One region of the Cohnella suwonensis genome, then DNA from elsewhere that is predicted to be linked to it. Evidence: predicted binding sites of a transcription regulator. Region 1 holds the regulator's gene; each other region holds the start of a gene.

What was found. The regulator NrdR, encoded in region 1, represses ribonucleotide reductase genes. The targets are predictions, from matches to a motif close to AACACNATATATNGTGTT.
Region 2: ACFPPD_RS01070 (adenosylcobalamin-dependent ribonucleoside-diphosphate reductase) is a predicted target of NrdR. The motif match lies at 2,536-2,553, and genes of this name have one in related genera.
Region 3: nrdI (class Ib ribonucleoside-diphosphate reductase assembly flavoprotein NrdI) is a predicted target of NrdR. The motif match lies at 1,577-1,594, and genes of this name have one in related genera.

What each region holds. Positions count from the first base shown of each region.
Region 1 covers NZ_JBHSMH010000111.1:281,386-288,943, forward strand. Annotated here, with positions in the region: gene ACFPPD_RS24520 (TetR/AcrR family transcriptional regulator) at 1-474, opposite strand, end outside; gene ACFPPD_RS24525 (S-layer homology domain-containing protein) at 775-3,834, opposite strand; tRNA gene ACFPPD_RS24530 (tRNA-Ala) at 4,170-4,245, opposite strand; gene nrdR (transcriptional regulator NrdR) at 4,618-5,079, opposite strand; gene ACFPPD_RS24540 (small, acid-soluble spore protein, alpha/beta type) at 5,190-5,390, shown strand; gene ACFPPD_RS24545 (lytic transglycosylase domain-containing protein) at 5,482-6,060, opposite strand; gene coaE (dephospho-CoA kinase) at 6,057-6,653, opposite strand; gene ytaF (sporulation membrane protein YtaF) at 6,696-7,376, opposite strand; gene mutM (DNA-formamidopyrimidine glycosylase) at 7,498-7,558, opposite strand, start outside.
Region 2 covers NZ_JBHSMH010000003.1:16,027-23,584, reverse strand. Annotated here, with positions in the region: gene ACFPPD_RS01070 (adenosylcobalamin-dependent ribonucleoside-diphosphate reductase) at 1-2,450, opposite strand, end outside; gene ACFPPD_RS01065 (DEAD/DEAH box helicase) at 2,901-4,637, shown strand; gene ACFPPD_RS01060 (YqhG family protein) at 4,634-5,518, shown strand; gene ACFPPD_RS01055 (hypothetical protein) at 5,738-6,661, shown strand; gene ACFPPD_RS01050 (YqzE family protein) at 6,652-6,906, opposite strand; gene ACFPPD_RS01045 (N-acetylmuramoyl-L-alanine amidase family protein) at 7,096-7,558, shown strand, end outside.
Region 3 covers NZ_JBHSMH010000025.1:82,490-90,047, reverse strand. Annotated here, with positions in the region: gene ACFPPD_RS10535 (hybrid sensor histidine kinase/response regulator) at 1-1,127, opposite strand, end outside; gene nrdI (class Ib ribonucleoside-diphosphate reductase assembly flavoprotein NrdI) at 1,691-2,050, shown strand; gene nrdE (class 1b ribonucleoside-diphosphate reductase subunit alpha) at 2,037-4,121, shown strand; gene nrdF (class 1b ribonucleoside-diphosphate reductase subunit beta) at 4,328-5,287, shown strand; gene ACFPPD_RS10515 (glycosyltransferase family 39 protein) at 5,555-7,039, shown strand; gene ACFPPD_RS10510 (putative bifunctional diguanylate cyclase/phosphodiesterase) at 7,099-7,558, shown strand, end outside.

The sequences.
Region 1 (7,558 bases):
AGATACCCACCCTTGTTCTTTTAACGCATCGATAAAGTTTGCAATCCCGGCAACCCATTCCTGGTACTTATTTTTCAGAACGCTGTGCAGTTCCGGTTTATGTTTCGTTTGCATATAAAAATCGACTAATACAAGGATCCAGTTTTTGAAGTTTTCATTTCCTTTCAGCATTTCTTGCAGCCTCATGACACTTATCGTGACAACTTCTTCAAGCGTCGTGTTTTCGGGTCGGTATTGTTTCGGCGTTTCCGTCCAGCCGCTGCTTAATTCCTGACGATAGTCCAGGATATGGAGGAATAACTGTTCCTTGCTCTCGAAGTGACCGTAAAAAGCCCCATTGGTATGCCCGGTAATCGCCACGATATCTCCAATCGTCGTAGCCGCGAATCCTTTCTCCAAAAAACACTTATCCGCCGCTTCAATGAGCTTTCGATAAGTAGCTTCTCTTTTTAGCTGGAACTTATTTTTTTTCAAAACGATCGCCTCCTTATTAACAGTTCAATTATACAAAAAACCACGTCCAATGGACGTGGTTGAATTATTTATTATGGTGGAGCCAAGTGGGATAACGATATTCTGATAAAACTTGCTGACGAAGTCCTTTCGACGAAGCAGATCGCAGCGGTGAATTGGTGGACCCTAGCGGGATCGAACCCCTGACCTCATCGCTGCCAGCGAAGCGCTCTCCCGTCAAAGTTGGTTTCACATTAATTAAAAGTCCCGCCGAATGGATTTCTCCACTCAGTCGGGACTTTAATGGCTACTCAATTCTATTTAATCTATCATTCCAAGCTTTTGCAGTGTCCGTATGAATACGACCGCAGCTTGTGCGCGTGTTGTTTCATCCTTTGGACTGAACGTATTCGCCGATGTGCCTGTCATGATGCCAAGCTTAACTATCGTTCGAACGTCCTCCAAATATGCCGCGTTCGCGCTTCCGATATCTTTGTAACCTTCCAAGCTGACAAATTCCTTTGTCATCGGCAGCTTCTCCATATAAATAACTGCCGCCAGCATGCTTGCCATTTCCTCTCGGGTCAGCGACTGATCCGGCTTGAAGCTCTTGCCGCTTGCAAAGCCCAATAGTCCAAGCTCCTTCGCATTGGCTACAGCATCGAAGTACCATGCACCGTTCTTCACGTCGTCATATGGTGCGGTGCTCCCGAATGATGTGCTGCGACCCAGCGCCCTGACTAGCATAGCCGTGAATTCCGCTCTCGTCACGGATTGGTTCGGCGCATACTTCCCGGCGCCGACGCCTTCGACCAGCCCTTTCGCGGCCGCCATCTCGACAAACGATTTGCTCCAATGGTTAAGAGTATCGGCGAAGCTCACCGCATTTTCAGCTACGACATACGCACTGTTGGAATACGAGCTAATCATCACATACCATATGCTGTCAATCAGCACCTTCTTCGCCGCGACAAACTCGAATTTCTTCGTTGTTTCGTTATAACGGAACGCGCCCCATTGCGCAGGGATGTCTTTCATGTCCTTCGGCATCGGAATGACTCTCGTCAGAGCCTTGCTGAACTTGTCCGCCGTTCCGATCGATTGTCCTGTCTTGGTGTTCACGATGTCGATGTGGAAATCGACAATCGCCCCCATCGCTTTGCCATTCGGCAATCCGTTTGCAAACGCGGCTTGAAGATCCTTGTCACCGGACTTGTCGGAAAGCATGATCTTGAAGCTGATATCCTCAGCTTTAAGGTTATGCTTGGCAAGCAAGTCTTGCAGTCCCGGAATCAGCGATGCCAGATTGACCGGAACTTGATAGCTGCCGTAAGGGGCTTTAATCTCAATGAAGAAGTTTGCGTTTTTGCCTTCAAAGCTAGTTAAAATGCTTGCGGGTATGCTGACGTAGGCTGCACCATCCTTTGTTGTTACTTCAAGCGTGACCGATGGCTTTGTCGTGTCGATTTTGTCAGGATCAAGCTTGATGCCGTTCTGATCGATGACCGGCAAGGTAACTGCAGGCGATGAACCGCTCGGCGACAAAATCGTGTAGCTCTCGCTCATCACCGGGCTGTCGATCATGCCCGCTTTGACCGCAATCGCCTTGACCGTCATAGCGCTCGTAACAGGGATCGGCGATGTGTATGGCGTTGAAGCGCTAGTTGGCGTACTTCCGTCTGTCGTGTAATAGATCGCCGCTCCTCCAGTAGCCGTCGATAATGCTACCGTTGTGCCGGAGGCTACCGCCCCGCCGACTGGCGTCGCTGTTGGTGTACTTGCTGATACCGCGCTTACAATGACTGTCCTTGTCACTTCAACCGCCGCATTCCCTGCCAGATCCAACGCGTTGTACCGCACTATGTATGTCCCTGCTGCGTTCGTGTCAACCGTTCCGGTGATAACGACAGGCCCCGCAGTTCCGATGTTGTCCGTCGCGGCAGCGCCTTGTTCCGTATAGGTATCGCCTACCGTTAAGTTGACGGTTGAAGAGCCGTTCAACGTAATGACCGGAAGCGTCTGATCTACCGAAAATGAAAGCGGAGCCGCTAGATAGGCCGGATTCGCAGGGGAGGTATCTTTGGCCGATACGTTTAACGTGTACGTTCCATCCGGCAACGCGGTTAGCGGGATCGAGCGTGCAATCGACTGATCCGTTCCGTCGGCATATGCATGATAAGTGACGCTGCTTACGGTTGTTCCCAGGCTATTGTTGATCTCGTACTTAATCTCAACCTTTTCACCGACACTGCCATCCATTACCGTCCCGGTCACCGCCAACTGATTTGAAGCGAGGTTGTATGTCGTCCGCGCCAACGGATCTATTTTCATGCTTGGCTTAAACGCAAGCAAATAAGGGTACGATTCGTCTTCCCGTATCCCCCATGCGTTCGCAAAATCCCAGCCGATGCCTGAGCTGTAGAACGTCGCCATCTTCTTCATATCTTCCGTCGATTTACCCGTCCCGCCTGAGCTGGTAGACATTTGTGAAGTTTCCGTGTCCCAATACGACATATCTATAGCTCCACCCCAAACAACCCCGACTAAGCCGCCTACATATAACGCACCCGGGGGTATCAAAATATTTCCGGCCGCAAAGGAATGGGTAATAGACGATCCTGGGGCCTGTTGTTGACCAACCAACCCTCCCACATTAGTACTATTGACGTTGGTGGTTCGAACGGCCGTTACATTGCCGGTAGCAAAGGCATTCTCGATTACACCATAGTTGTCGCCTGCTAGACCGCCAATAAGGCCAACTCCTGAAACGGATACGTTTGCCCATGCGTTCGAAATGGTTCCATACGAGTTCCCGCCTGTCAGGCCGCCAACATGTAATCCACCGGACAGCACGTACCCACTAAGTAAAACATCATACCTTTCAGCGGGTTCACCTTTTACTTGGCCGGTTGCAAAGGAGTTCGCGATATGGGAGCCTATTTCCATCTTCCCGACTAACCCGCCGACATTACTTGTACCTATAACATCGACGTCAAGCAATTGGATGTTCTTAAGAACGCCGGTTCCGCGAATAATTCCAAAGAGCCCTACATACGGCGTGTTTGGGCGATCAATCCTCAAGTTACGGATTATGTATCCTCCCCCGTCCAACGTTCCAGTAAAGGTATCGCCCGAGGTACCGATCGGCATCCAGCCCGCAGTGTCTCCAACGGGATAGCCCGATAAATCTATGTCCGCCCCCAGCTTATAATGAGCCGACTTATTGTTGCGAATGTCCGATAACTCCTGCGCCGTCGTAATCATAATAGGATCGGCATCCGAGTCTCCCGGCGCGGCGTGCGCCACCTGAATGCCTGTTGTAAACGGCAATGTCTGTAGGATAAGTGTAAGCATAAGGATGAGGACGGCAATCTTTTTCATCATTTCCTCCTATTGTTTCTCAAAAATTAAATACATTTAATATAGTATATAATACAATTTGACATAACCTTCGGTCAATCATTAGGATTTCAAGACTACCAACTCAAACAACTTGACCATGCCCTGAATAACAACTTCTATAAAACAAAAAAAACGGAATTTCTGCCGTTGTGTGGTAGATGTTGGTAGAGAATTGCGGAATCGAACATTTTCTTTTCGTTGCGGGGACTGGCTTTCACTTCGTTCCGTCCGTGCGGAACGCCCCAATTTGATTCGATCAGCTTATGTCCTGCCAAACAAAAAACACGCCTTAGGGGCGTGCTTAAATTATTGTTTGGTGGACCTTAGCGGGATCGAACCGCTGACCTCTTCGCTGCCAGCGAAGCGCTCTCCCAGCTGAGCTAAAGGCCCGGGATATAAAACTTGAATTCTTGGGGGTAGTGTAATACCCAATGGTGGGCTCCCAGCTGAGCTAAGGGCCCATAATCGTGACGACAAGAATGATTTTACCACAGAAAAAACGGGCATGTCAACACATTTTCCGCCGATTGCCACCGGTTTTTCTCATGCTAAAATAACGCCGCGCCATCGTCTTATTTGTTTGTTTTCCGCATACCGATCGACAATAACGTTACGCCATCGTCTTATTTCCTGTGCCGACTCCCAAAAGCAAGTTCAAACCGCAAAATAGCGCTACCTCATCGCTCTAATGAGAGGAACGAGCCGGAGAGGCGAGCGAATAAGGTTTTCCCGTCACCTTAACCGCGTCGATCTCTCCCCGGCCTACATCCCATGCTTGTTCATGAGCGAATTCAGCTCCTTCAAGAACATGTTGATGTCCTTGAACTGGCGATAGACGGATGCGAACCGCACGTACGCGACTTCGTCGACGCCGTATAGATGTTGCATCATCGCTTCGCCGATCATCCGACTCTCGACCTCGGTGCTCGCCGTATTGCGAAGCTCCCGTTCAACGTCGTTGACGATGATTTCGAGCTGATCAACGGACACCGGACGTTTCTCGCAGGCACGGAGAAGACCGCGGAGCACTTTGTCCCGGCTGAACTCTTCGCGGCTTCCGTCTTTCTTGATGACGACGAGCGGCGTCTCTTCGACCGTCTCGAATGTCGTAAACCTTCGGCTGCACTTCTCGCACTCGCGGCGGCGGCGGATCGACTTATTGTCGTTGGCCGGACGGGAATCGAGCACTTTCGTTCCGCTGAAGTCGCAATGAGGGCATTTCATGACGTATTTTTGCCTCCTTCGGTTTTTTTCAGCATTTCCAAGGCTTCCCTTACATGATTGGAGAGATAAAGCACATAATACTGTTACCAACCGCAAGGAGGTGAACAAACATGGCTTCCAACACGAAACTGGTCCCTCAAGCGGCCGCCGGCCTGTCCCAACTCAAATTCGAAGCAGCTCAAGAGCTGGGCATCGCCATTCCGCAGGATGGCTACCAAGGCAACATGACGACGAAAGACAACGGTTCGATCGGTGGTAACATCACCCGCCGCTTGGTGCAAATCGCCGAGCAACAATTGGCCGGCAGATAACGATTGCAACTGAAGGCACTCAATACCGGGGAGCTTTGAGGCGATTACGCTTCAAGGCTTCTCTTCCGTTGGCGGAACCTGCGCCGCGAGATCAGAGCGTTTCGTATATTTTCGCATATTTCTTATAATAATACATCACACGTTGCACGTAATGTCTAGTTTCGCCGTAAGGAATGTCGCGCACCGTCTGTTCTTGTCCATCCCAGACTCCTTTGTCCAGCCACTGCCGGACTTTGCCCGGACCCGCGTTGTAAGCGGCCAAGGAGACGGCCAAGCTGCCGTCGAATTGCCTCGTCAGTTCTTTCACGTACCAAGCGCCGAGCCTGATGCCCGCGTTCGCGTCGCTTCCCGCGTCTTTCACCGTCATATCCCCGAAATCGTCTTTCTCCAAAATCCATTCCGCCGTGTCCGGCATCAACTGCATGATCCCGACCGCTCCCTTGGGGGAAACCGCGTTCGCCTTGTAATTCGACTCGACCCGGATGATCGCCGCGATCAAGAGCGGGTCTAGATCGTAATACGATGCGTTCTGCTTGATTTCGTCCGTATATTTGATCGGGTATATCCACTTCCCTAACCAATCCGACTGCACGAACAACACGCATAAGACGATCAAGATCAACGGAAGAACGATTCTTTTCCGTTTCGTCTTTTTCATTTTCTTGCTCATCTCAACCCCATTTCCCGCCAGAAGCGATCCACTTGCTCTTCCGTCCGCTCCCGTCCGCCGCCGTTATCGATGACGATGTCGGCGCGCCTCTTTTTCTCTTCGATATTCATCTGCGCTTCGAGCCGACGCCTCGATTCCTCCGCGTCGAATCCGTCTCGTCCGATTAATCGCGTCAATTGCAGCATCCGCGGAGCATATACGACCATCACCTGTTCAAAATAAGACTCCAGCCCCGACTCGTAAAGCAGCGGTACATCGACGACGACGAGCTTGTCCGGCGCGGATCGCTCATATTTTTCCATTCGTTCCTTCATGACCTTGCGTATCGCCGGATGAAGGATTCCTTCGAGCGTCTTGCGCTTGCTCGCGTCAGCGAATACGATCGACCCGAGCTTCTTTCTGTCGAGAGTTCCGTCCTCCCGAAGCACGGACGGACCGAATCTTTCCGCGATCGCGGAAAGAGACGGCTGCCCGGGCTCGACGACTTCCCGGGCAATGACGTCCAGATCGATCAATAATGCTCCGCGTTCCTCCAGCATTCTCGCGACCGTGCTCTTGCCGGTGGCGATGCCGCCGGTTAATCCGATGTTCATCTCGAGTTTTCTTCCTTTTAGCGAAATATGGCGTGCGTACGCTTATACGAACAATTTGAATATGCCCATAGCGATAAGAATAATACCCGGCATCGCGGACAAGTGCTTCACCCAGCGCCAATCCGACGCCCAGTAGCCGACCCTTGTGCCCGACCATAGAAACAAGCCGCTCGACAGCGCGATGAGTAACGCCGTGATTTCCGCAGGAAATCCGAGCAACGCCGCGCCGATGCCGGCGCCGAACGCGTCAAGCGACAGCGCCAGACCCAGGAAAAACGCCTCTCCCGAGCTGATCGTTCCCGAACGGTCCACGTCCGCGGCGGACGGCGTTCGAAGAATTTGCACGATGAAGCCGAACAGCTTCAGCTCCAATTTCAGTACCGGAGCCGGTTCCGCGGCCAAGTCTTGCGCGTCTTCCCGCCTGCAATCGTCCTCGGTCTTTTCTTTGCCTCTCGCGCGAATCAACTGCATCAACGCCATGACTCCGATCCCCATCAGAATGATCGCGCCGAGGACGGATGCCCCGTGCGGCGGCAACCATTTCGTCAGTACGACGCCGACCATCATCGACAGAAAAATGACGAGGCCGGAACAGACGGAAATAATCGCGACGGAAGGGACCGGAATTTTGATTTTGCGAACGCCGTACGTCATGCCGACGCCGAAGCCGTCCAGACTGACGGCGACGGACAAGAGAACGAGCGAAGCGACAGGTGCCATCATTTCTGTTCCCCCTGCATTGGATGCTGACCCGACGAGTCCGCAAGGGCCGCCAGGTTCTGTTCATCCTATGCACCGGAACAGGGGAATGCCCCGACATCGGCGTGTATTTCTGTGCGAATGCCTATTCCGACGGGCCGTCCAGCCTGCGTTTGACGGCATTGTTCCGGACGTACCGCTTCGCC
Region 2 (7,558 bases), on a different contig from region 1:
GTGACGACCGGAATCTCGGCCGTCGCGGCATGCTCGTTCTCGTGGTCGCCGAAGCCGGCGTGCTGCTCGAGCGCTTGGGCGACGGCGTCCGCGATCGACTCGACGCGGTTCGGGCCGAAGCCGACGGCGCCGGAGCCGCCGATGCCTTTTAAGTGCTTGACGAGCAACTGCACCTTGTCACCGTGGTCGCCGTACCGGAGGAACAGCGAGCAGACGCGGCCGAGCGCTTCCGCCATCGCGAACACGTCGGAGCCGGCCTTGCCGACGTTCAAGAAAATCTCTCCGGGCGTACCGTCGATGTCGTTGACCGTAATATACGCCATGCCGAACGGCGTATTGTATTTGTAAGTCGCGCCGCGAAGAATCTTCGGTCGGCTCTTGTATTGCTTGTCGAATGACTTCTTCTGCTCCGGCGAGACTGATACGTTAAACGACGCGCTGAGCGTTTCCGCCGGCGATGCGAGCGCGACTGCCGCCGCTGCCGGAGCTTCCGTGGAGGCTTCCGCTTTCGCTTCCGCCTTCTTCTCGTCCTTCGCCGTGCTCAGCACCTGAACGTCACGGCTGCCGTCGCGATAGATCGTGACGCCTTTGCAACCGAGCTCGAACGCCATCTCGTACAGCTCGGCGGTCTCTTCGATCGTGAAGTCGTTCGGGCAGTTCGCCGTCTTGGAGATCGAGCTGTCGACCCAGCGCTGGATCGCCGCTTGGACGCGGATATGATCCTTCGCGGACAAGTCCATCGAAGTGACAAACCATTCCGGAAGCTCCTCGCCCGGATGAGCGTCCTTCCACTCTTGCGCGATCGGCACGAGCTGCTTGTCGAAGCCGAGGCGGCTTTGACGGAAAAATTCGAAAGCGAAGTACGGCTCGATGCCCGTCGACGTGCCGACCATCGTTCCCGTGGAGCCCGTAGGCGCCTGGGTAATGACCGTGACGTTGCGCATGCCGCGCTTGGCGATCGCTTCGCCGACTTCCGGATACGTCTCGACCATGTTCTTCATGAATCCGGACTGCAGGAACGGCTCCGCTTCGAACGCCGGGAACGAACCTTTTTCGGCCGCGATCTCGGTCGAAGCGAGGTAAGCCTCGCGAGCCATGAAGCCGTACAGCTTGTCGAGGAATTCTAAGCTATCCGGGCTACCGTAACGGACTTCCAGGTGGATCATCAGCTCTGCAAGGCCCATCGTGCCGAGGCCGACGCGGCGCTCGTTCTGTTGGTTCTTCTCGTTCTCCGGGAAGTGATACGGCGTCTTGTCGATGACGTTATCCAAGAAACGCGTCGAGTAGCGAACGACTTTGGACAGTTCGTCCCAAGCGACGTCATGCTTCTCCGCGTCGTAGAACTTGGACAGGTTGATAGCGGACAAGTTGCAGACGCCCCAAGCCGGAAGCCCTTGCTCGCCGCACGGATTAGTACAGATAATCGGGTTGAAGTACCAGCTGTTGGACATCTGGTTGTAGTATTCCATGAAGACGACGCCCGGCTCGGCCGATTTCCACGCGCCTTCGATAATGCTGTTCCACACGTCGCGCGCTCGCACCGTACGGTAGTGAACGACGTTCTTTCCGAGCTTCTTCCACTTGTCCAAGTCGCCGTCCCACAGCGCGTCGTAGTCGACGTCTTTGGTATCCGGGAACACGAGATCCCAATCCGCGTCTTCTTTGACGGCTTTCATGAACGCGTTGCTAACGCATACCGATAGGTTCGCGTTCGTCACTTGGCCCATCGTCTGCTTGACGGTAATGAAATCCTGCACGTCCGGATGCCAGTCGTTGATCATGAGCATTAATGCGCCCCTCCTGGACCCACCCTGCTCGATCAAGCCGGTCGTGTAGCTGAACAACCCGCCCCACGATACGGCGCCGCTGGAAGATCCGTTTACGCCTTTAACGATCGAACGGCAAGGACGAAGGGACGACAGGTTGATGCCTACTCCTCCGCCGCGCGCCATGATCTCGGTCATCTCGGTCAGCGTCTGCATGATCCCTCCGCGGCTATCGTGCGGGGACGGAATCACGTAGCAGTTGAACAGCGTCAGCTCGTCGCTGGCGCCCGCGCCCGCCGCGATCCGTCCGCCAGGGACGAGCTTCCAGTCGTCCAGCAGCCAGCGGAATTTCTCGGACCATGCTTGTTGTTTCTCGGGGGTATCTTCAACGGAAGCCATCGCGTTCGCGAGCCGCGCCCACAGGTCTTCCGGCGTCTTCTCGATCGTAAGCGTCAATTTCTCGACGTTCGATTCAACCAGCTCGCCATTGCGAAGCTTGACGGTAACCGCGTTTCCTTCGCGATTAACGACTTCTCCGACTTCTTTGGCCGGGAATTTCGGATCGTCCTTCGTCAGGACGAGCACGACGTCGCCGACTTTCGTCAGGCTCGTGTCGGCGTTCTTCCAAGCGTAGCGATCCAGGAAAATTTTCTCGCTAAGGCCTTCCAACCGTTTCGACTGCATCGTGTTCAATGCGTTACACCCTCCCAAAATTCTTGATAAGATGAGATTTCGTCCGGTCTCGCAGCACGTTCTGGTGTATGTAAATTGTACAATATATTGTGTGCGATAACCAGTATACATCACCACATGTGGTGCTTCCATAGGTCGTTCAGCATGTCCCCGCAAAATAGCGAAAAACCGGGAAAGCGCACGATTAACGAAGATCGTTCCCGCGCGCGGGTTTCTACGCCGATCCTGTTTTGAATACGTCACGTTTGCTCATACTAACAGTGAGTGTTCAAAAAAAGCCGCGAAACGAAGGTCGCCGAGGAGGAGCAAACGTTGCAAACCCCCTACCCTTACTCTTCTCCCGCCGGCACGCCGTCCGGCTCGGTTTCGCCTGCCGCTCTGCCGCATGCCGGAATGCCGTCGCTAGACGAGACTGCGATCCCGCCTGCCGAGAAGCCGGCTATGAAGCCGTTCGGAGGCCCGGTATCCGACGTCCCTCCCCGCAAGCTTCACGCCCTAGTCGATCTGCATATCGAACATTCGGCTTTCGAAGAACTGGAGAGACGGGTCGAACGCAACGGTCCGTGGGACGATTGGACGATGTATCAGCTGTCGCTCGAATCGGAAGAATCGGCTCTCGTGACCGATTTTCATGCGCTGCGTTGCTTGTCCCTGCTACCGCACTTCGAGCCTCTTCCCCATCAAGTGGAGACGGCGCGCCGAGTGCTTCACGAGATGAGGGGACGAGCCATCCTTGCCGACGAGGTCGGACTCGGCAAGACGATCGAAGCCGGCTTGATCCTGAAAGAATACTTGATCCGCGGTCTCGCCAGAAAAGTGCTCATTCTCGTTCCCGCATCCCTCGTGTTGCAGTGGGTTCGCGAGTTGAACGGTAAGTTCGACATTCCGGCCGTCGCGCAGAAGAAAGCTTATACATGGGACAACGACATCGTCGTCGCTTCCATGGACACGGCTAAGCGCGAGCCTCACCGGGATGCGCTGCTGAACGAGGAGTTCGATCTCGTCATCGTCGACGAGGCGCACAAGCTCAAGAACAAGCGGACCGGCAACTACCAATTCATTAACGAGCTCCGCAAAAAATATTGCCTGCTGCTGACCGCGACGCCCGTCCAGAACGACTTGTCCGAGCTGTACAACCTGATCACGCTGCTGAAACCCGGACAGCTCGGCGGCGAAGGAGACTTCGCGGCCAATTTCGTCGCCGACCGCCGCGTGCCGAAGAACGAGGCCAAGCTGCAGGAAACGCTCGGCCAAGTGATGATCCGGAACCGCCGCAGCGACGGCGGCGTCGAGTTCACGAAGCGCGTCGTCACGAACGTGCCGCTTCGGCTGTCGCCAGAAGAGATGGCTCTGTACGAAGGCGTCACCGATTACGTGCGCAAGCACGCCACGGCGGACAACGGCGTCGACCTGGCGAGCATGCTCTCCCTCGTTACGCTGCAGCGCGAAGTATGCTCCAGTCGCGACGCGGTGTTCCTGACGCTCATCAACCTGTTCAAGAAGACGTCCGAGGAATCCCCGCTTCGCGCTCGCATCTGGGAACTGGTCGAGCTGATCAAGAGCATCAAGTCGAACACGAAAGCGGAGAAAACGATCGAGCTCGTCCGCGCCATGAACGACAAGGTGATCGTATTCACGGAGTATCGGGCGACGCAGGAGTATTTGCTGAAATTTTTCAAAGAACACGGCTTGACGGCCGTTCCTTACCGGGGCGGCATGAACCGCGGCAAAAAAGACTGGATGATGGACTTGTTCCGCAGGCGCGCCCAAGTCATGATCGCGACCGAAGCCGGCGGCGAAGGGATCAACCTTCAGTTCTGTCACCATGTCATCAATTTCGACCTGCCCTGGAACCCGATGAGAGTCGAGCAGCGCATCGGGCGCGTCCATCGGCTCGGACAGACGCAGGACGTCGAAATCTATAACCTGTGCACCCTCGGGACGATCGAAGAGCATATCGTACACCTGCTCCACGAGAAAATCAATATGTTTGAATTGGTAATCGGAGAGCTCGACGAGATCATCCAGCAGTTCGAGAAAGAGGAGTCGCTCGAGCGCAAGCTGGCCCAACTCGTCTTGGAATCGGCGGACGGGAACGAGCTCCGGGAGAGGATCGACGGACTCGGCGACACGCTCCTCGCGACAAGGGACCAAATGAAACGGGAGAGTCGGCCATGAACGCGAAGCAGGTTCAGAAATACGTCATGAGTTATCTCGAATCGACAGGCAGCTTTATTCTCGAGAAGAGCCCTTCGTACGTAACGGTCAAGCTGTCCCCCGAAGCGGACCGGGCGCTCACGAACCGTACTTATTATTGGAGCTTCGTCGACCGCACGGGCGCGGAGCCGGAGACGATGACGTTCCGGTGGACGTTCGAGCCGCCTTCGATGGCGGAAAGGACGTCGGCCAATCCGATCTCTTATATCGTGACGGAGTCGGGGCGGATCGTTCAGGAGGATGCTTATTACGGCTCGCGCAGGCTGTTGCAAATATTCGAAGCGGCCCACCAGTGGGGACGATGCGTCACGATGTTCGAGGAGCCGCCGCGCGGCAAGAGCGATCCTTTCGGTTCGCGACCTTATACCGCTTGGCTCGGGGCTAATTTCAAGGTCGGCTACGAATGCGACATGAAGAGGGAAGAAATATACGGGTGGGGCATTTCATTGGCGACGGGAATCATTAACGAGAAATTCATGGAGTCGCTGAAAGACAAGAAGCTAACCCCCCGCCTGCCGTCCAATGTGCATCTGCTCCGGAACGGCCTATCGCTGCGCAAGGCGATGAACCAGCTCGAGACGACGATGGAACGGAAGCTGAAGGGCGGCGACTTCTCCTGGGCGGCGGACGCGGAGGAACGCAGGCAAGACGAGCTCGGCCGCATTCGTCACTATTACGAGCCGATGCTGGAAGCGATGACCCATCCCGACCAGCAGCCGCAGAAGGAAGCGGTCGCCGCCCGCTTCGAACAGAGACAAGCCGAGATCGACTGGCAATATCGCCCGCGCGTGACGCTCTCCGTCATGAACTGCGGAATTTTTCATCTGCCGGGTATCGAATGACCGACCGTTAGCCGCAAGCTACGAGGTTCCGCCGAGAATCGGCAAAAATAGAACCCGTATCGCACGCTCCGGCCGACACGAAGCAACAGTCTCGGCAACGCTTGTCCCTTACAATATAACGACGCGGCGCCCCGCGCATCCAAAGCCGTCGGAGCCTCACGGTTTCGATGCCGCTAGCGCGGGCGAGAGCCGCTCCATCCCCTACCCGCAGGAGGTTCTATGTCCGACCGACAGCGTACGATCCGCATTCGCGCCTCGAAACTGATCGTTGCCGCCGCGATGCTTGTCGCCTTGTTACAAGCTTTTACGCCCGTTCGCGCCGTCTCCGCCGCCAATGCCGCCATCGTCGCCAAAGCGACGGAAGCCGCGCCGTCCAAGCTCGAACGTCAAGTGACGGAGTGGGTCGCCGCCCTTTCGAAGCAGAAGCCTTTCAAGGCATGGCAAGGCACCGACCCGCAGATCGAAGCGCTCGGTCCGGGCACGCATAGCTGGCTCGTCTTATTTTCCAAGGAAGGCAAAGATATCGGCTACATGGTCGTCCATGCGGTTACCGACGGCACGTTCCAACTGGGGGAATACGGCACAGGACCGTTCTCGCTTTTCTCCAAAACGATTCTGAGACGGTCGCTCGTCGACAGCGGTCTTGCGACCGCCGAGCAGCTCCCCGGCATCGTCGCCGTCAAGCATTACGTCCATCCGTTCGCGGCCGCCTGGGAAGTGACGATCGGAGACGAGACGTACTGGCTCGACGCCAAGACGGCGGAGGAGCTTCCTCTGGACGGCAAAACATGGCGACTTCTATTCTCGGAGGACAAGCCGTCATACCGCGCGCCTACTACGACCGGGGCCAAAGTGTCCGCTCTCAAGCTGAACGATTCGTTCGACGTTTACGAGAAGCTCCCTTGGCTGACCGGGGAAACGCCGTTCAACGCCAAAGACGCCGCCCTGTTAAGGAAGCGGCTCGAAGGCGGCAAGCATTTAAGATATGTAACCGAACCATTCGGCGACGCGATGCTGTATGCCGTGCCGATCATCGGCTATCAGCGTTGGTCGAACGGCCGGATGGACCTCGCGATCGACATGGAGGGCAACCGGTTCATCCCGATCGGCGCCATGCTGGATCAAGGCTTTTTCTATCGATAAGACGATGATTCGACCGAACGCGCCGCTTCTTGGCGCGTTTTGTTTTTGCGTTCGGCTCGTCCCGTCCACCACATCTGAACCCCGAGCGGGGCGACGCCGAACCATCTCGTCAGCCAAGGCTCCCGGCTGATTTTGCCGGCATGCGGTTGTTGCCCTTCCCGGTCTTCCGTCTGCGGTTCCGCCGGCCTATCCATGTAGCTGACGAAACGTTCCGTCACGTACTTCAAATATTCCGATCCATCCATGGCTTACTCCTCCTCCTTGCTCTTTAGCATGTCCGACGGGAAGCCCGTTCAATCTTCCTATGGCTTATTTCCATGGCGTTTGTTTACTTGAGGTTGTACGAGGTTGCATGAGGTTGCCCGATTTGTGCCACGATAACGGTACAACCAAGCGGATGGGGTTAGCCGATCCGCCGAAGGAGGAAGCGCCGCTTGAGATCGACGCCGTTCAACCCGAATATTCCGACGAGTCTGCCGCGAGGCGTCGGCCGGTTGTCCCGTCTCGCGCTGTTCGTCGGCGCGTTGCTCCTTGCGACCGGATGGACCGGACCAACCGGCGAGCGAATCGAACCGCCCGTCGAGTACACGTTGCCGACGGCCGACGTCCTTATCGACGCCGGACACGGCGGCATTGACAGCGGCACCCACTGGCAAAACGTACTGGAAAAAGACATTAACTTGGACATCTCGCGCAAGCTCTATTTGCTGCTCCGCAGCAAAGGCGTCAAGGTCATTCTGAACCGGACGGGCGATTACGCGCTAAGCGACGATAATCGCTGGCATCTGACGCGCTCCCGTCATCGGAAGGACTTGTCCCAGCGGCACGGCCTCTCGGACGAAGTCGGAGCCTCCCTGTTCATTAGCGTACACGTGAATTGGTCGCCCAAAGGCGGGA
Region 3 (7,558 bases), on a different contig from region 1:
GCCGCCACGAAAGCGAGCCATCCGGTCAATTGAAGCAGAGCGCCGCTTCTTCCGCGCCAAAGCGCAAGCGAGAACCCGTAAATGATATAGGCCAAGCTTAATAGTGAGAACAGCTTGAAATAATCGATGAATCCGGTGAACGTTTCGACGGGAAGGACGAGCACCGTCGCGATAAAGCCGAGGCCGGTCCAGCCGATCGCCCGGATCGCCGCCCCGTTGAAGTCCTTAGGGAATAGTTCCCGGACGAACAGAGCGGCCATCGCCACGCCGCCGTAATAAGTTAAATACTCCAGATGGACGATGAGCCGGATGTCCGTCCGCGGGAAGAAATCCACGACGTACATCCCGCCCACGACCCATAAACGGATCGCCCCCAGCAAGCAGCAGACGCCGAAATACAGCGTCGAACGCTCCGCCCTGCGGAGCAGGAACACCGCGATCTGATAGGCTCCGAGCAACGCGCAACCGCCGAATACCGCCATGTCGACGACCGTATTCCGTTGCTTGAGCTCCAGCATGCTCTTCTCCGTGCCCAACGTCAGACTATACCAGATGCCTCCGTGCGGATACAGCTCGTTGGCAACCTGCAAATCGACATAGAAGCGCTCGCCCCGAGGTTCGAAGAAGACCGTCTTCGGCGAATAAGCTTCCCGCGTCGTTGCCCGATCCGAGGAGACGACGCCCGACGACGCGATCTCGCGCCCGTCGACGAGCATGCGGTAGGCAGGAGCGATCGCGGGGATCTTCAGGCCAAGCTTACCCGGCGTCTCTCCGGTAACGACGGTCAACCGGTAAGTTGCGTAGCCGCGACCGGTCGCTCCGTAACGTTCCCATTCGCCGGGCACTTCCGCGAACGCGACCGGCTTGGCCGAATCCGTTCCGCCCGGCCCCCCGTCCGTCAGCTCTCCCCAGCGGAACAGCCATCGGCCGTTCAGCCCGACGGGGCCGTCCTTCTCCAAGCTCCATGCCCGCAAATCCAGCACGCCGTCCTGCGCCCGGGGACCGCTTCTGCTCGGCGCAAGCCCGACGAACGGGAGCAGCGCCGCCGCGAGCACCGCCAGCAACATCGAGATCAGCAACGCGATCCGAATGCGCCGGCTATGTAATCGATTCAATACGTTCTTCATCCCGCACCGACCTTCCGAACGAACCTGTGCCAAACCTATCATACGGGCCGGTTCGGTGTAAACGGAGAAATTACGCCGTCCCCGCAATGCCTTTCACCTCATTATACGAAGCCGAGCTGTCGGCAAACTGAAAAGAAAGCGCTTCATGTCAGGTATCGGCGCCGTCAGCCGGCAAGATCGCCTTACCGACGGCCTTCTCCCCCTCCATGTATCCGCTACCCCCGGCCTCTACCACTAGATATTGTGTACGTTATCATTTGCCCGCCGAAAAAAAGACGCGAATTTTGTCAAAACATATTGACTTTCTAGACTTTCCCATGAAGCCCGACAGGACAAGCTTTCATCCGTTTTCAGTGTTGCACGGAGGCAAGAAGTAGGACGTTTAGCCTACTTGAAACCGGGCCCGAAACGATTGACTTTCACAATATCTTGATGTAAATTTAGATGCACGGACTACATATAGTGAAGTTTTACCACTTGCCATCTAGCGACTTCCACATAAATTTTTCCCCGTGCGCTCCGCCCGCTTCACCTGACTAACCTTCCGGAAGGGAATGAAGATCGTGCTTATCGCTTTCGATTCCAGAACGGGTAACGTACGCCGCTTTGTCGATAAATTGAAAGTTCCGTCGATTCAGATCGAGGAAACGATGACGATCGACGAACCGTTCGTGCTCGTCACGTATACGACCGGATTCGGTCAAGCTCCCGATAAGGTGATGTCGTTCTTGAAAAAGAACCATAATCGGATGGTCGGCGTCATGGCCAGCGGCAACCGCAACTGGGGAGAAGGCTTCGCGCGCAGCGCCGACGCGATATCCGCGCTGTACGGAGTGCCCGTTCTCGGTAAATTCGAATTGTCCGGAACGTCCAAAGATGTAGAAAGATTTTCTCAGGAGGTGCTCGCAGTTGCGTCATATTGAATTAAACAACCTGCTCATGCAAAGAGATCCGCAAGGATTCTTCCAATTGGATAAAGACCGCGAGGCGGTCGAAGCGTTCATGGCGGACGTCGAACGCAAAAGCGTCAAATTCGCCGGAACGGCGGAGAAAGTCCGCTACATGGTGAACGAGAATTACTACGAGAACGTCTACGAGCATTATTCCGAAGCGCAGATCGAAGAGATCTACACCCTTACGCATGGATACGGCTTCCAATTCCAATCGTACATGGCCGCTTCGAAGTTCTATACGGACTACGCGGTCAAGACCGACGACAAGACGCTGTTCCTCGAGCATTACCCGGACCGCGTCGCGATCGTGGCGTTGCACTTGGCGCGCGGCGACTACGAAGTCGCCCGTTCCCTCTCCTCCGCGATGATGGAGCAACGCGTCCAACCGGCGACGCCGACTTTCCTTAATGCCGGCAAGAGTCGCCGCGGCGAGATGGTAAGCTGCTTCCTGCTGGAAGTCGACGATTCCCTTAACTCCATTAACTACGGCATCGGCACCTGCATGCAGTTGTCCAAGATCGGCGGCGGCGTCGCCGTCAACCTGTCCAAGCTGCGCGGACGCGGCGAGCCGATCAAAGGCGTCGAAGGCGCCGCGAAAGGCATCATGCCGGTTCTGAAGCTCATGGAGGACGCGTTCTCCTACGCCGACCAAATGGGTCAACGTAAAGGCTCCGGCGCGGGCTACTATAACATTTTCGGCTGGGACGTCATGGAGTTCCTCGACAGCAAGAAGATCAACGCCGACGAGAAAACGCGCCTGAAGACGCTGTCCATCGGTCTGATCGTTCCGAACAAATTTTACAAGCTCGCCGAAGAGAACAAGCCGCTTCACGTCTTCGCCCCTTACACGGTATACAAGGCTTACGGCAAATTCCTCGACGACATGGACCTCGACGAGATGTACGACACGCTGATCGCCGACGACCGCGTGAAGAAGAAAGTCGTTCTGACGGCGCGCGAAATGCTGACCAAGATCGCCACGACGCAGCTCGAGTCCGGCTACCCGTACATCATGAACAAATCGAACGCCAACGAAGCGCATGCGCTTAAAGATATCGGACAGATCAAGATGTCCAACCTTTGCACGGAAATTTTCCAACTTCAAGAGACGTCCACGATCGGCGACTACAACGAAGAAGACACGATTCGCCGCGACATCAGCTGCAATCTGGCTTCCTTGAACATCGTCAACGTCATGGAGAAACGCAAAGTACGCGAATCCGTGCACGAGGGCATCGTCGCCTTGACGGCCGTCAGCGACATGACGACGGTCATGAACGCGCCGGGCGTAGCCAAAGCGAACGCGGAGCTGCACTCCGTCGGTCTCGGCGCGATGAACCTGCACGGCTACCTCGCGAAGAACAAGATCGCTTACGAAAGCGCGGAAGCCCGCGACTTCGCGCGCACGTTCTTCATGATGATGAACTATTATTCCTTGGAGAAGAGCATGCATATCGCCCGCGATACCGGCACGACTTTCCAAGGCTTCGAGTTATCCGAGTATGCCAAAGGCACCTACTTCGACCGTTACGAGGAGATCGACTACCGTCCGACGACGGCGCGCGCCCGCGAATTGTTCGCCGGCATCGAAGTGCCTTCGCCGCAAGACTGGAGCCTGCTGAAGGCCGAAGTCATGAAACACGGCCTATACCATGCTTATCGTCTGGCGATCGCGCCGACGCAAAGCATCTCTTATATCCAGAACGCGACGTCGAGCGTCATGCCGATCGTCGAGCCTATCGAGACGCGTACTTACGCGAATTCGACGACGTATTATCCGATGCCTTACTTAAGCCAAGACAATTTCTTCTTCTACAAGTCGGCTTATCAGATGGATCAGTTAAAAGTCATCGACATGATCGCGGAGATCACGCCGCATATCGACCAAGGCATCTCGACGATTCTGCACGTGAACAGCGACGTGTCGACGAGACAACTGTCCCGCTTCTACGTGTACGCCGCGAAAAAAGGGCTCAAATCCCTCTACTATACGCGGACGAATCGTCTGTCCGTCGAAGAATGCATCACTTGCGCGGTTTAAGGAAATTCAAAAGTCCGACTTTGATCACGAAGCGTTTTCGGGAAGAGTACTCGACGTCGAATCTTGAATGCTGCACGGGACTTCCGGTGCTCACGTAGGTTTGCCTACGCTCCGCTCCTCATTCCCGTGCTTCATCCAACCTTCTCGGTGCTGAAAATCGAACTTTTGAACTTTTATTTGATTAAGAACCAGGAGGCACGGAAGAAATGGCCGTCATGAAAGCAGTCAATTGGAACCGTCCGGACGACGATTTCACGATCACGTTCTGGAATCAAAATATTATGCAATTCTGGACCGACGAAGAGATTCCGCTCTCCGACGACAAAATGTCGTGGATGGAATTGAGCGACGCCGAGCGCACGCTCTATATGAAAGTGCTCGGCGGCCTTACGCTGCTGGACACGGTGCAAGGCGGCGTCGGCATGCCGAAGATTCTGGAGCACGTCGACGGCCTGCAACGCAAAGCCGTTCTCGGCTTCATGGGCATGATGGAGCAGATTCACGCCAAGTCTTACAGCAGCATCTTCACGACGCTCGCGACGACCGAGGAAATCGACAACGTCTTCCGTTGGGTCGAGAAGAACGAATATTTGCAAACGAAAGCCGACACGATCACCGGCTACTACAATAACATCGAGACCGACAAGGACCTGTATCTGGCGATGGCCGCGTCCGTCCTGCTCGAAAGCTACTTGTTCTACAGCGGCTTCTTCTACCCGCTCTACTTGGCCGGTCAAGGCAAGATGACGAGCAGCGGCGAGATCATCGACTTGATTCTTCGGGACGAGAGCATCCACGGCTTGTACGTCGGCGTGCTCGCGCAGGAGCAATTCGCCAAGCTCGAGCCGGACGTTCAGAAGGACGCCCTCGAGATTCTTCGCGGCTTGCTGGACTTCCTGCACCAGAACGAAATGAAGTACACCGAAAAACTGTATACGACCATCGGTCTTGCCGACGACGTGAAGAAGTTCATCCGCTACAACGCCAATAAGGCGTTCATGAACTTGGGTCTCGATCCGGTATTCCCGGAAGAGGAAGTTAATCCGATCGTGTTCAACGGCATCAGCACGCGGACCAAACAGCATGACTTCTTCTCCAAAAAAGGCAACGGCTACGTCCGCACGATCCACTTCGAGCAAATGACCGACGACGACTTCATGTTCTAATCGATAACGATTAAAGCCCCGATTGCTGTCGCAATCGGGGCTTTCGTTTGTTCGTGCGCGTGTTACGACTTGCTATCGGCCATCGCTTTAGCGATCACCGTGACGTACTCCGCCCTGGTCGCGATCGTACAGGTCCGAAATGCATCCAATCTGAAAAGAAAGCTCTTCATGTCAGGTATTGTCTAATTTTGCGCTGAACTTCAACCTGAAAACTCGAATGTATGTTACCATCTTTAGAAAACAAGCTATTTTCGTAGGAGCGTTAGGATGATATTACCGATTCGATTGCTCTCCGCTGCGGGAGTTTTCTTTTTTGCAACGACGTTGGTCTCTTCGTTCGCGAGCGCTGCGTCCCGGTTCGGCTCCGTCTGGAAGCCGATCGTTGCGTTGATGGCGGCGTGCGCGATGCTGTATCTCGTCTATCGGGCAAGCAAGCGGTTAAGCGCGACGACATTCCTGATCGTCTTCTTGTCAGCGGGCTTCGCCGTCAGAATGGCATGGGTGCTCTGGAATCCGGCGACTCCGCAATCCGATTTCCTGTTCATGTACAACGCGGCTCAAGCGGCCGCTTCGGGCGATTATTCGTTCGGAAGCTCCGCCTACTATTCGAGCTTCCCCTATCAATTCGGCTTCACGATGTACGAGGCCGCGGTCATCAAGCTGTTCGGCGACTACTCGCTGCTCGCGCTTAAGTTCCTGAACGTCCTATACGGCATCGGGATAGCGGCCGTTCTCTACGCCGCCGCTTCGAAGACGTTCAACGAGAGTTGCGGCAGAATCGCCGCGCTCTTCTATCTCTTCTACCTGCCGAATATATTGATGAGCTCCGTGCTCACGAATCAACACCTGTCCACTTTGTTGTTCCTGCTCGGTTGCCTGTTGCTCCTCAGAGGCCCCGATTCGACGACGTCTCGATCGCTGCTTGCCGGACTATTGATCGGACTGAGCCAACTCGTTCGTCCGATCGGGATCATCTATCTCGCGGGAATCGTGTTGTTTATGTTGCCGGGACTAGGGAGAAAGTTCAGGGTTTCACCCCGGGGCACGGAGGCTATCGCGGCGTCCGCGCGCTTGGTCGGCGTCTTCGTCGTTTTCTATGCGGTGCAGTTTCTCGCGAGCACGACGTTGATGTCGACGGGAGTGAGCCAAAGTCCCTTGTCGGGCGGCGACCGCTATTGGAAGTTCATGGTCGGCCTGAACGCGGAGACGAACGGGGTCTGGAACGCGGACGATGCGCGTTACGCGAACGGGTTCCCGTTCGGGGAAGAGCGCCATCGCGCGGAGCTGAAGAGAATCAAGGAACGGCTGGCCGATAAGCCCGAAGTCGCGGCGCTCATGGGAAGAAAACTCGTTCTTATGTGGGGATCGGCAGATTCGTCCGCCTATTGGAGCCTGCAAGGGTTGAACGAATGGCGATTGGAACGGATGTTAAGCAAGTGGGAAGGCCCGATGTACATCCTCGTCAACGCCTTCGGACTGGTAGCGTTGATCGCATTATGGAGAACGAGACGATATCCTGCTTCCTCTCTCTATTTGCTCTTGCTCCTGCTCTACGCGGGGGCTCATCTGCTGATCGAGATTCAGACCCGTTACCGGCTCGATCTGCTACCCGTAGCGATCGTGCTTCAAAGCTATGGCGCTTACCTGGCATGCGAATGGGCAAACGCCTGGACGATCGGAAAGAGGCGTTCGCGGCGCGGCATGGAATCGGATCACTCATACTTGACTCAATCTTTCACCGAAAACTTTTAACAATTATGCATTAGACTGATTGTGTCCTATTTATTCCATATCCGATTCCGGGAGCATCCATGTCTAAACCACACCGTTATGCCAACCTGCTTTACTCGATTTCCGCTAGATTATGGGCGATCCTGATCGCCCTCGCCTTATTGTTGTCCGGCGTGCTCGCCTACTTCACCGATGCTTACCGAACGCGTCTCGTGAAGGAAGTGTACCGCAACTCCGAATACGAGCTTGCCGCGAACGCGTCCGCCTTGTCGGCGGCCATCGGAAGCAAGCTATTGCTGACGAACGGGATCCAAGCCTTCACGCTAAGCGAGCTCGCCCGTCAGCAACGGATCGACCATGACCGCTTCGATCTCTTCTCCTTGGCATTCATCGGGAGAATCAAGGGCATACGCAACATCTCCGTCTATCCGGACGGCGTTGCCCGGTATGTATTCCCGCTTGAGGGCAACGAACGGCTGCTCGGCCTTAATCTCTTCGAACACAAGGACGAAGCGGTACGCGCCAACGCCTTGCGGACGA